3 regions of the Pelomonas candidula genome follow, and region 1 is predicted to be linked to each of the others. Evidence: riboswitches for the same ligand, from Rfam matches in the RefSeq annotation. Region 1 holds a riboswitch; each other region holds the start of a gene.

Region 1 (4,205 bases):
GCCCAGGTGCTCATCAGCACGAAGAGCAGGCCGCCCAGCACCAGCGGGAACCAGCCGCCGTCGACGATCTTGATCGCACAGCCGGCCACCAGCAGCGCGTCCAGCGCCAGGAAGAACGCCGTCGCGCCCCAGGCCAGCGGCGCGGGCAGGCGCCAGCCGTGACGAATGACGAAGAAGGTCAGCACCGTCGTGATCATCATCGTCAGCGTGACGGCGATGCCGTAGGCGCCTGCCAGTGCCGAGGAGCTGCGGAACAGCAGCACCGCGCCCAGCACGCCCGCCAGCAGGGCCCAGTTCACGCTGGAGATGTAGATCTGCCCGGCCTCCGCGGCCGAGGTGTTGCGCACCGGCATGCGTGGCAGGAAGCCGAGCTGGATGGCCTGCTTGGTCATCGAGTAGGCGCCGGAGATGACGGCCTGGGACGCGATGACGGCGGCTGCCGCGGCCAGCACCACGACCGGCAGCACCAGCGCCGCGGGGAAGAGGCGGTAGAACGGGTTGTCGATGGCGGCGGGGTCGGCCATCAGCAGCGCACCCTGGCCGAGGTAGTTCAGCGCCAGCGCGGGGAAGACGATGCCTGTCCACGCGAGGCGGATGGGCTTCGCGCCGAAGTGGCCCATGTCGGCGTACAGCGCCTCGGCGCCGGTCAGTGCCAGCACGATGGCGCCGACGACGGCGAAGACCTGCCAGCCGCGGCCGGCCAGGAACTCCAGCGCGCGCAGCGGGTTCAGTGCCGCGAGGATGGCCGGCTGGTGGGCGATCTGCATTGCGCCGGTCACGGCCAGCACGCCGAACCACAGCAGGATGACCGGTCCGAACACGCGGCCCACGACATGGGTGCCGTGCTTCTGCACGACGAAGAGCACGATGAGCACCGCGATGGACAGTGGCAGCACATAGCTTTCGAGGTGGGGGCTGACGATCTCCAGACCCTCGATGGCGCCCATCACGGAGACGGCCGGCGTGATGACGCTGTCGCCGTAGAACAGCGTGGCACCGAACACGCCCATCAGCAGCAGGAAGCGGCGCAGGCCGGGGCGCTCGCGCACGGCCTGCGTGGCCAGCGCCGTCAGCGCCAGGCCGCCGCCCTCGCCGCGGTTGTCGGCGCGCAGGATCAGCACGACGTACTTCAGCGTGACGACCAGCATCAGCGCCCAGACGATGGCCGAGATGGCGCCGATCAGCGCGTCCGGCGTGACGGCCACGCCGGTGGCCGGCGTGAAGATCTCCTTGACCGTGTAGAGCGGGCTGGTGCCGATGTCGCCGTAGACGACGCCGATGGCGCCCAGCGTCAGTGCGGCGAGGCCGTGGCGGTGCTGCGTGGGCGGGGTGTCGGTGGAGGCGTCGGTCGCGGTCGTCATGGGGGCAAGCATCGCTCAGGGCGCGGCAGCTTGCCACCTCGGCGAGAGCCGAGCTTGCAGCCGCCTTGCCGGCGGCGCCGATTTCACTTCCTGCCGGCGGTCGTCGGCACGATGGCCGCCATCGCGGCCTTGAAGGCGGGGTCGGCCAGCAGCGCGTTCCAGGCGGCCATCAGCGAGGCGTAGTCGCCGCTGGAGATCTTCTTCGCGGTGATCGCCGCGGTGAGCGCTGCGTTCAGGCGCACGACCGCGTCGTACTTCGCATAGCCCTTGCCCTTGAGCTGGGTCACGGCGTAGTTGCTGTAGCCCCACGCGGTGTTGAGGTTGTTCCAGTCGCCCGAGCCGGGCTGGATGTAGGTGACGGGTGCCGGCGCAGGCGTCGGGGCCGAGGCAGTGGGCGCCGGGGCGGGCGCGGGCTTGGGGGCCGTGGTGGGCGCCGGCGCCGGCGCGGGTGTCGCCGCGCCGCAGGTGCCGGTCACGTTGATGCGCACCCAGCCGATGCTCGGTGCGCTCGAGTCGGCGTTGACGACGATCTTCACGTTGTTCGCGCCGGCCACGAGGTAGGGCTGGGTCCAGATCGTCCTGACGACCTTGGGCGTGAGCGCGATCTGCGTGTTCTGTGCGATCAGCGCGTCATTGCCGTAGAGGCGGTTGGTGCTGCTGGCCACGGCCGTGGCGCTGACCTCGTCGTACTGGAAGTTGAAGGCGCAGCGGCCCAGCGAGCTCAGGAAGGCGTCCTTGTCGCTGACGGTGATCTCGGGCAGCTTGCTCGTCGTCACGTTGGTGGTGACAAGCAGCGGCGCGGCCTGGGCGATGACGGTCTTGCCATCGCTCTTGACGAGGCGCACGAGGCCGGTGAGCTGGGCGGTCTGCGTGGCGGTCGCGTCGGCGGCGAAGCCCTGCTGGGCGATGACGGCGAGTACGGCGGTGGTGATGAGGCGGGTCTTCATGGCGTGAGTGCTTTCGGGTTGGTGCATGGGTGGGGCTACCGGGCAGTAGCCGGCACCTCCCCGTGTGCCACGCTGCGGACATGACCCTGTCCGCCCAGGGCGGCCCCGCTATCTGCTGCCCCTTGGCAAGGGTTGGGGGCAGGGAAGACCGGAGGCTTTGCGTCCCCGCTTTTCAACGGGTTTGCCGACTGCATGGGGCGCAGTGTGCGGATGCAAGCGTTGTCACGTCCGTGCGCCAGTTCACGAATCACCACCCCCGCCGGAAGAGCGGCGGGCGGCTCGCGACGGGCGGTTTCTGAAGCTTGCGGCGGGCTTGCTCAGGCCAGCCGACCGGCCGGCAGGGCCGATGGCGCCTGGCTCAGCGTGCGCCAGCGCCGGGCCAGCAGCACCGTACTGAGCACCACGCTGGCGGCCATCAGCGGCCAGACCAGCCCGTCCACGAAGGCGCACAGCGCCCACAGCACCGAGTACGCCAGGAAGAAGCCCAGCACCGGACGCGACGTCGCCCATGGCGTCGGCGCACGCATCCTGGCCGGCGCGTTTGTGAGGTTCAGGATGCCCAGCGGCAGGGCCGCGATGGACAGGCTCAGCAGCGACGGCATGCCGGCCAGCATCAACAGGCCGACCAGCAGCAGCGTCGTCGCGAGCCAGGCCAGCAGGAAGTGGCGCAGTTGGAGGAAGGCCACGGCACGGTTCAGCTGCGGGCCCTGGGGCATGCCGGGCAGCAGCACCAGCAGCGCTTGTTCGCGCCGCGTATGCCAGAGCATGTTGCGCAACCCGAAGCCGGGGTTGAAGCCGGCGATGCCCAGCCCGATGGCGATGGCTGGCGCCATGCCTTTGAACATGGCGCCGGGCGAGATGCCGAACAGCCTGAACGTCATGGTGCCACCCAGGACCACGCACGCCAGAGTCAGGGCCATGCTGACCGAGTGGCTCAGCCAGTGCTGCAGGCCGTGCAGCGCAAGTTCGGCCCGAGCCATCACGCTGGCCTGCGTCGGTTGCGCCCGGGCCAGCAGATGCGAGAGCCACCGGGAGACGCCGGCGTCGACCGGCCACGCGAACCATTCGCCGGCGCGGCCCAGGTTGGCGATGCCGGCGCGGTTGCCGGTCATGCCATTGCGTGCGGCCCTGAGCATGCGCCGGCGCCGTTCGTAGGCGGCGTGGTGGGCGGCATCTCCGCTGCCGAAGACCTGCGTCAGCAGTGCGCCCAGCACGACGAGGCTCAGCGCCAGCCAGGCCCAGGGCTGCAGCTGCCAGACATCGACCAGCGCGTGCCACAGCGGTGCCAGGCGCTGCTGCAGGTGCAGCGGCGTGATGAGGGAGGGGCCCGTGTACAGCACGATGGCCCAGATCCAGTGGCGCTGCGTCCAGGCGACGCCCACGCCGGCCGCGGCGGCCGCGAGCAGCAGCGGCGCCAACGGCACTCGCTCTGCCAGGATCAGCCACACCAGCACGCCCTGCGCGCCACTGATCAGCAACCAAGCGACCAGCGCGGCCTGGCGCAGCCGCCGCAGCTGGCCGGGCACGAGGCGGGTGGTGGTGGGGTGGTTCTGCTCCAGCAGGCTCACCAGCAGCAGCACCCACAGCCCGAACAGGGCAAAGACGAGCACCGCGCAGACGAGGGCGATGCGCATCTGCATGACCGGCATGAACCACACCGCGACGGCCAGGCCGACCAGCACCACGCTGTAGAACACGATGCGGAACCAGCGGCTGCCGTCCGTGTTCGACTGGCGCCAGGCCGCCAGCAGGATCTGGTTGTAGCTTGCAGTCATGGTCAGGTCAGGTCAGGTCAGCTCGGCGAACAGGTCGTCCAGGTTCACGCGGTCGGCCGCGACGCCATCTGGCAACGCCGTGTCGGCGGGCAGCCGCGCCAGCACGCGCTCGCGGCCGGCCT
Region 2 (4,205 bases), on a different contig from region 1:
CGCGCTTGCCTTGCCAGTGCGACAAGGCGTTCGCCAGGCATGGGATGCCCACTGGGCATCCCAAGTCCGGGCTCACTCCCGCCGAGCGGGAGCGAGCTTGCTTGGGGCGGCCCCGCGCGGCGCTCATGCCCCAAGCTGGTCGAGGTCCAGGCCGTCGATCTCGATGACCTTGAGCGCGTGGCTGTCGCCGCTCACGACGACCTCGGCGCGGCCGATGGCGGTGCCGTTGACCTTGAGCGTCAGCGGCGCGCCGGCCAGCGTGTCGAGCTCGACCACGCTGTCGGGTTCCAGCTGGGCCAGGTCGTGCAGCGAGATGCGGGCTTCGCCGACCTCCAGCGTCAGCGTGACCGAGATCTTGCGCATCAGCGCCGGCATGTCGCGGCGCGGTGCGCGCGTTTCGGGAGCAGGCTCGGCCGCCACGTCGATCATGTCGATCAAGCCGTCCATCGTGTCGAGGTCGTTCATTGCGGGATCACTCCAGGTCTTGGAAAGAGGTCAGGCACAACTGGCCCTGGTGCTCGGCCACCTGCGCGTGGAAGAGCGCGGCGCCCTCGACACGCACGGTGGCCTGCTCCAGGTGCACGGGGATCAGCGACCCTGGCTTCAGGGCCAGCACGGCCTCCAGCGGGAGGCGCTGCTCGAGCAGCTGCGCCTTCAGCAGCAGCGGCAGGCGCTTGCCCAGCGAGGGCGTGGCGCCGGCCTTGCGGATGCCACGGGTGCCGCGCAAGGCCGCGGCCAACGCACGCAGCACGACGTCGATGACGCCGCCATCGATGACCAGCTTGACGGTGGTCGGCTCGAGATCGGGCGCGCAGAGATCCAGGCTGAGCAACCAGGCGCCGGCCGGCATGCGCGGCAGCGACACGGGCACCCAGGCCCCCAGCGGCTGCAATGGCGCCATGCCTTGCGCGGGCGCTTCCGTGCCCTGTGCCAGTTGGCCCAGCGCGCGCAGGCAGCGCTCGGCCAGGCTGCGGGCCAGCGAATGGCGCAGGCGGTCCTCGGTGGCCGTCTCGGCGGGAGCATCTGCCACCGTCTTCAGTCCCAGCCGCTGCGCCAGCATGTGCAGCACCAGGCCGCGCTCGATCAGGCAGGCCAGCGGCTCCCGCGCCTCGGGCGTCTGCAGCCAGCGCCCGGGGGTCGGCGGCTCCGCGCCGCCGTCGAAGGGCGTGACGCGCGCGGCCACGATGTCGTAGGACGTCTGGTAGCGGAGGTTCCAGTGCTGCTGCAGTGCCTGGTTCAGCGCTTGGCGCAGTTCCTCGGCAACCCGGGGCAGCAGATGGGTGGGACGGCCGAGGCTGCGGCTGTCCAGCCGCTGCAGCGGCGAGGTCGTGGCGCGCGGCTGGGCGCCGGCGCGAACGGTGCGGGTGTTGGACATGGAGGCTGGGGCCGAACCACAGCCCGGCGTGCCGGGGGGCTTGGCAAGGTGGTGTTGAATACCTGAACCACCGGGCTGAATCCCGTGTGGCCGATCGTTCCCGATAACGGATCTAGATTTTATGTGCGCGATTTAATTTCTGCACGCCGGCGTCCGCCTAAAACCCCTGGAGGGCAGGACCGGCGGCAAAAAATCACAGCAAACCTGGAGGGTATCCGGGCCGCCAGGGCAATTAACCCCACGCCTCGGGCGGAGATTTCAAATCACGGCAAAAAGGGCTGTTTTTCGAACAGCACAAGGGGGAGCGACCCCCGTCGAGCGTGAACCAGTTCACACTCTGGATGTTTCAGCTCGTCAGTTTTCTTACCGTATGCCGTCAAAAACGGACTGCTGCGCTACAGTTCGGGGCATCAGGGCACACCCGTGCGAAAGCCGGGGTCGCAAAGCCTCCGGTCTACAGCCGGCCTCCGGGCCGGCCACGATAGCGGGGTTGCCAGACCTGAGTCTGCGGTGCATGTGACGCATGCACCACTGGCTACTCATGCCTAGCCGGGCCGCCTCGCGCGGCCTGTTGCGACCTGCCGGCTGCTCGCCGATCGTGCCCCCGTGCAACACAGGGAGCATTTCATGTTCAGGTTCTTCTCGACCTCCTAGACCGCCTGGTCTGCGCTCGCGACATCTCGATTCGCGGCGCGCTCTGCCATTTTCAATTCCAAACATCCCGCCGGCCCGGATACCAATTCCTCGGGTCAGGGCATCGTTTTGTCTTGAATATATTCCCGAGCCACGCCCGCACTTTAATACTCGGGCCGGTCGGCAGAGCCTATTTCGAGCGTTATTGATATTCGTTGATGGCAGGCATACCTGCCGACACGAAGGATTCCGCTCGCCTGAACGATTCATGATGACGGAGTTATGGACATGGACGCGATGGTTACTGGCATGAATATGGAAAGCCACGGGCTGGCCGCCCTTGGCCGTGATTTGCAGGGCGTCCAGCAGGAGGCCGAGCAGATTGCCGCCGCTGCCGACGCCGGCAGTGCCCAGGCCGGCGCACACGGCTTCGAGCAGATGCTGCGCCGCGTCGACGCTCAGGGCCACGACGCCCAGGCGCGCATGCAGTCCGTCGAGCGCGGCGAGAGCGACGACCTCGTGGGCGCCATGCTCTCCAGCCAGCAGGCCAACCTGTCCTTCCAGATGCTCATGCAGGTGCGCAACAAGGTGATGGGCGCCATGGACGACCTCTTCAAGCTGCAGTTCTGAGCCCTCCATGCAGACCCTTCCTTCCACGCGAACCACCGAGGCCAGACTGCTGCCGGCGCCGGACTGGCGCCAGCGCGCCGCCGAGCTCTGGCGCGGCCGGCCCAGCCTGACGGGCGACTGGGTCCGCAAGGCCTGGCCGGTGATCGGCCTGGCACTGCTGGGCACGCTGGTCGTCGCGCTGCTGCTGTGGCGCGACCAGGCCAACTACAAGCCGCTGTACGGCGCCCACGAGCAGATTCCCACCGCCGACGTGCTGCCCGTGCTCGATGCCGAGCACGTGCCCTACCGCCTGCATCCCGACAGCGGCCAGGTGCTGGTGCCGGACGGCCAGCTGGGCCGCGCGCGCATGCTGCTGGCCAGCAAGGGCGTGGTTGCCCGGCTGCCGGCCGGCCTGGAACTGCTGGACCACAACGACCCGCTCGGCGTGAGCCAGTTCGTGCAGGACGTGCGCTTCCGCCGCGGCCTCGAAGGCGAACTCGCGCAGAGCATGATGGCCATCGACGCCGTGGCCGCCGCGCGCGTGCACCTCGCGCTGGCCAAGTCGAGCGCCTTCGTCGTCAGCAGCGCGGACAAGAACTCCGCGTCGGTCGTGCTGACGCTCAAGCCGGGCCGCCAGCTCTCCAACGAACAGATCGCTGCCGCCATCCAGCTCGTCTCGGGCAGCGTGGCCGGCCTGGACCCGCAGCGCGTCAGCCTGGTGGATCAGCAGGGCCATCTGCTCTCGGCCCGCGTGGACCTGAGCGAGGGCTTCGACGCCGCCGCCGCCAACGAACCGCAGCGGCGCGTCCAGGACGAGGTGCGCGCCAACGTGCGCGAGCTGCTCGCCCCCGTGCTCGGCGACCAGAACTACCGCCTCAGCGTCACGGCCGAGATCAACAACGACCGTGTGCAGGAGACCCGCGAGCAATACGGCAACGCGCCCAAGGTCACCAGCGAGGCCATGCGCGACGAGCAGGACCGCCAGGCCCTGGCCCTGGGCGTGCCCGGCTCGCTGAGCAACCGCCCGGTCAGCGAAGCGGCCACGGCCGCCTCGGGCGCGCAGGACGGCGGCGCCACCAACCGCCGGAACGCCTCCACCCGCCAGTACGCCTACGACCGCAACATCACCCAGGTGAAGAAGAGCCGCGGCCGCCTGGAGCGCCTCAACGTGGCCGTGCTGCTCAACGACGCAGCCGCACCCGCCGGCGCCCCGAAATGGACGCCCGAGCAGATCGCAGGCATCGAGCGCGTGCTGCGCAGCGGCCTGGGCATCGACGCCGACCGCGGCGACAAGCTGACGTTGTCGGCCATGAGCTTCCCCAAGCCGCCCGTGCCGCCGCAGTGGTGGGAGGAGCACGACACCTGGATCGACGTCGGTGGCTGGGCCGCCTACGGCCTGGCCCTGCTGCTGGGCTACCTGCTGATCGCCCGCCCGGTGCTGCGCATGGCGCAGCAGGCCGTGGCGCCGCGCCCGGCCGCCACGCCGCGCGCCGCGGAGGCCGCGCCGACCACGCTGCAGACGGCCGAGCCCGCGCTGGCCGCCGCCTCCGAGGCCCAGCCCGCCGTGGCAGGCCCGCGCACGGCCGTG
Region 3 (4,205 bases), on a different contig from region 1:
TGGGCGTGGCGCGCGAGCGGCCGGGCGTCAACATGAACGCGCTGCTGGACGACGCGATGCGCGACCCGCTGTCGGGCAACGCGGTGCTGAGCGGCATCGCCGTGGAGATCACTGTCCCTTGAACAGGCCCTGGAAGGGCCGCGACACCGTCAGCGTGTCGCGCGAGCCGCGCAGGCGCAGCGCCATGTTGCCGTCGTCGTCGCGCAGCGCGCTGGCGATCTGCGCGGACGCGACGACGGTGGAGCGGTGCACCTGCTGGAAGCGCGCCGGGTCCAGCAGCGCCAGCAGGTCCTTCAGCGGCGTGCGCAGCAAGGCCTCGCGCTGCTCGCCCGCCTCGGCGTAGACGACGCGCGTGTAGCGGCTGTCGGACTCGAAATAGATCACGTCACCGACGCGGATCAGCCTCACCTCCTTGCCCACGGCGGCCTGCAGCGTGTCGGGCCAGGCCGGGCGGCGCTGGCGGGCATCCAGCTGCGCGAGCAGTTGCTGCAGCGCGTCGCCGGCCGGCGCCGGACGCTGCTGGTTCTGGCGCAGCCGCGCCACCGTCTGCGCGAGCCGCTGCGGCTCCAGCGGCTTGACGAGGTAGTCCACCGCGCCGGCGTCGAAGGCCTGCAACGCGTGGTCGCCGTGGGCCGTGACGAACACCACCGGGCAGCGGCCGGCGATGCGCCGTGCCACGTCGATGCCCGACAGGCCGGGCATGCGGATGTCGAGGAAGCAGACGTCGGGCTCATGGGCCAGCCACTGGTCCCACGCGTCGGCGCCGTGCTCGGCCTGGGCCACGATGCGCGCGTCGGGCCAGGCCTGGGTCAGCGCGTCGGCCAGTTGTTCACGGGGCGCAGGTTCGTCGTCGGCGATCAGCAGTCGGGTCATGTCGTCTCGGGATGGATCAGGATCTCGGCGCGTGCGCCGCCTTCGGCGCGGCGCTGCAGCGTGAAGCGGGCGCGCTCGCCGAAGTGGTGGCGCAGCCGCTGACGCAGGTTGGCCAGGCCCACGTCGTCTTCGGCGCCGTCCGCCAGCCCGAGGCCGTCGTCGTCGACGCGCAGCCACCAGCGGCCGTCCGGCTCGCGGCCGCCCGCCAGTGTCAGGCGGCCGCCACCGATCTTGGGTTCCAGGCCATGCTCGACGGCGTTCTCCACCAGCGTCAGCAGCAGGCCCGGCGGCACCGGTTCGGCGGCCAGGCCCGGCGCGATGTCGACGTCGCCCTGCACGCGGCCATCCAGCCGCGTGGCCAGGATGGCGAGGTAGTGGCGCACAGCCAGCGCCTCATCGGCCAGCGGTACGGTGGGGCGGCCCAGCATTTCGGTGCTGCGGCGCAGGAAGCCCGTCAGCTCGCGCAGCAGCGGGCCGGCGCGCTCGTCGCGGCGGTCCACCCAGTGCTGCAGCGTGGCCAGCGTGTTGAAGACGAAGTGCGGGTGGATCTGCGCCTGCAACAGTCGCAGGTCGGCCTCGGCGGCGGTGCGCGCGGCGGCATCGCGCTCGGCCACCAGCTGCAGCCGCGACAACTGCTGTTCGTACGCCGCCCGCCCGACCCGCGCCACGCCCGCCATCAGCAGCGCCAGGCCCGCGGCCATCGGCAGCAGTGTGTGGGTCGAGGCGCGCAGCGCCGCCAGCATGCGGTCGCCGTCGAGCTGGCCGTCGTGCAGGCCGCGCCCGCAGACCACGGCCAGCACCATCACGGCGAGGATCAGCACAAAACGGACGATGCTGAAGCCGTTCCGCCCAGGCCTGCGCTTCGGGTTCAGCCAGATGATGAGCAGCCCGATGCTCAGCAGCACCCAGACCAGCATGCCGGTGCCCAGCGCCGCGCCCCAGGTCGCGCCCTTGCCGAGCACCCACGCCACCGTGCCGGCCAGACCCAGCAGCCAGCCCACCCAGGCGCCAAGGCCGCGGCGCGAGTACAGGTGGATGTCGATGAGCTCGACGCGCTCGCGCAGCGCCGGGTCCTGTTGGCCGTAGCGTTCGTAGTACGGGAGGGCCCAGCGGTAGTAGGCGCGCTGGAAGCGGTTGCCGTGGGCGAGGGGATTGGCGCTGTGCATGGCCGGCACTCTAGAGGCGCGCGGCCGGTCGGCTCGCGTCGGAGCGGCGAACCGCCGCAGCACACGCACGAAGCGCCACCAGCGCTGCACGAGACGCGCACCGCAGCATGAAAGCGCGTGCATTTCAGGCGCGACACAAAGCAACGAAACTGCAGATACGGATGGCAACGAAAGTCATGCCCAGGCACCGCGGCAGAAGTCACGCGCCGGCCGCAGCGGCCTGCATCTGAAGCCCCACCCGGCGCCTAGACTGAACCCGTTTACCAACCCAGAGGGCAAACCCGTCGAAAGATGGGGACGCAAAGCTTCCGGCCTACAGCACGTGCATCACGCAAGTGCCATGGCAGCGGGGCCGCCAAGACCTGAGGTCTTGTCCGGCGTGGCCCTCTTCACTGCAAGACACCGGCCATGCGCAGCAACCGTCTCACCTGGACCCTCAGCCTCCTGACCGCCGCGGCACTGACCGCCTGCGGAGGCGGCGCGAGCAGCACCGACACCACGGCCACGGTGCAGGCCAGCGCGGCGACCACCGACGTCGCGCTCAGCGTGGATCTCGACCCGGCCGCCGGCGCCGAGGCCAGCCACAGCTTCCACATCGCCGCTGCCGAGCTGGAGCCGCCCGCCGACATCGGCGCCGACGCCGAGCCGCACCGCACGCAGGCCGCAGCAGGCATCGCCACCAAGGGCCTGACGCTCGCCGCGCTGGACGACTACGCCCAGCGCCGCACCGCGCTGGCCGCTGCCAGCGGCGAGGCCGCGCCGATGGCCACGACGACGACCGTCACCACGTACACGCCGGCGCAGATCCGCGCCGCGTACGGCCTGCCGGCGCTGTCGGCCTCCGCCGCGCAGCTGGGCGCCGGCCAGACCATCTACATCGTCAACGCCAAGCACGACCCCAACGTCGTCGCCGAGCTGGCCGCCTTCAACAGCAAGTTCGGCCTGCCCACCTGCACCTCTCGCACGCTGGCGGCCACCGCCACGCTGCCGCTGGCCTCCGCGTCCAGCAGTGGCTGCGAGCTGGTCATCGCCTACAGCACGACGGCCGGCGCGCTCACCGCCACGGCGCCCGCCTACGACAGCGGCTGGGCCACCGAGATCGCGCTCGACGTGCAATGGGCACACGCCACCGCGCCGCTGGCCCGCATCGTCCTCATCGAGGCACCGGACGCCGGCGTGACCAGCCTGTCCAACGGCGTGGCGCTGGCCAACAAAATGGGCACGGGCGTCGTGTCCATGAGCTTCGGCGCGTCCGAGGGCAGCTGGGTCGGCAGCTACGACAGCATCTTCTCCGCCAGCGGCATGACCTACCTGGCCGCCACCGGCGACAACGGCGCGGCCGTGTCCTGGCCGTCGGTGTCGAGCAAGGTGGTGGGCGTGGGCGGCACGACGCTGACCTACAGCGGCAGCGGCTCGCGCAGCGAGACGACCTGGACCGGCACCGGCGGTGGCACCAGCGCCTACGTCGCGCTGCCCAGCTACCAGAGCGGCAGCATCAGCGGCTACGCGCGCCGCGCGGTGGCCGACGTGGCCTTCAACGCCGACCCCAACTCCGGCCAGTACGTGGCGCTGATCGCCTCCGGCACGACCACCGTGCGCTGGGTCAGCGCAGGCGGCACCAGCCTGTCCACGCCGCAATGGGCCGGCCTCTTCGCCGTGGCCAACGCCGTGCGCGTCGCCTCGGCCAAGGCCTTGCTGGGCCAGCCGCACGCGGCCATCTACCAGCAGATCGGCGCCGTGCCGACGACCTACGCCACCGTCTTCAAGGACGTGTCGAGCGGCAGCAACGGCAGCTGCACCACCTGCACGGCCAAGACCGGCTACGACACGCCCACCGGCTGGGGCACGCCCAACGTCAGCGCGCTGCTGACCAGCCTGGGCGCGGCCACCTCGTCCAGCACGAGCTCGACATCCACGTCCACGTCCACGACGACGACCACGACCTCGGCGGGGCCCCAGCTGACGACCACCAGCATCAGCGGCGTGGCCGGCAAGGCGCTCAGCGCCAGCATCGGCTACAGCGCTCCCGGTGCCACGTCGCTGTCCATCAGCATCAGCGGTGCGGCCAGCGGCATGAGCCTGTCGGCCAGCAGCACCGCCATCGCTCTGGCCTGGGCCAAGCCGGTGACGGGCACCTACAACCTCGTCATCACGTTGAAGGACAAC

What was found. Region 1 has a riboswitch for cyclic di-GMP ahead of ACG04R_RS08150 (hypothetical protein). Riboswitches for the same ligand answer to the same signal wherever they lie in the genome.
Region 2: another riboswitch for cyclic di-GMP. It lies ahead of fliE (flagellar hook-basal body complex protein FliE); the one in region 1 lies ahead of ACG04R_RS08150 (hypothetical protein).
Region 3: another riboswitch for cyclic di-GMP. It lies ahead of ACG04R_RS15630 (S53 family peptidase); the one in region 1 lies ahead of ACG04R_RS08150 (hypothetical protein).

The regions. Positions count from the first base shown of each region.
Region 1 is NZ_JBIGIC010000003.1:415,029-419,233, reverse strand. It holds gene ACG04R_RS08155 (potassium transporter Kup) at 1-1,361, opposite strand, end outside; gene ACG04R_RS08150 (hypothetical protein) at 1,445-2,308, opposite strand; cyclic di-GMP riboswitch class I at 2,404-2,504, opposite strand; gene ACG04R_RS08145 (hypothetical protein) at 2,626-4,083, opposite strand; gene ACG04R_RS08140 (ABC transporter ATP-binding protein) at 4,096-4,205, opposite strand, start outside.
Region 2 is NZ_JBIGIC010000010.1:255,512-259,716, reverse strand. It holds gene ACG04R_RS20080 (FliM/FliN family flagellar motor switch protein) at 124-465, opposite strand; gene ACG04R_RS20075 (FliM/FliN family flagellar motor switch protein) at 473-1,375, opposite strand; cyclic di-GMP riboswitch class I at 1,780-1,873, shown strand; gene fliE (flagellar hook-basal body complex protein FliE) at 2,324-2,638, shown strand; gene fliF (flagellar basal-body MS-ring/collar protein FliF) at 2,646-4,205, shown strand, end outside.
Region 3 is NZ_JBIGIC010000007.1:178,145-182,349, reverse strand. It holds gene ACG04R_RS15645 (molybdopterin-dependent oxidoreductase) at 1-122, shown strand, start outside; gene ACG04R_RS15640 (LytR/AlgR family response regulator transcription factor) at 109-873, opposite strand; gene ACG04R_RS15635 (sensor histidine kinase) at 870-2,162, opposite strand; cyclic di-GMP riboswitch class I at 2,304-2,399, shown strand; gene ACG04R_RS15630 (S53 family peptidase) at 2,448-4,205, shown strand, end outside.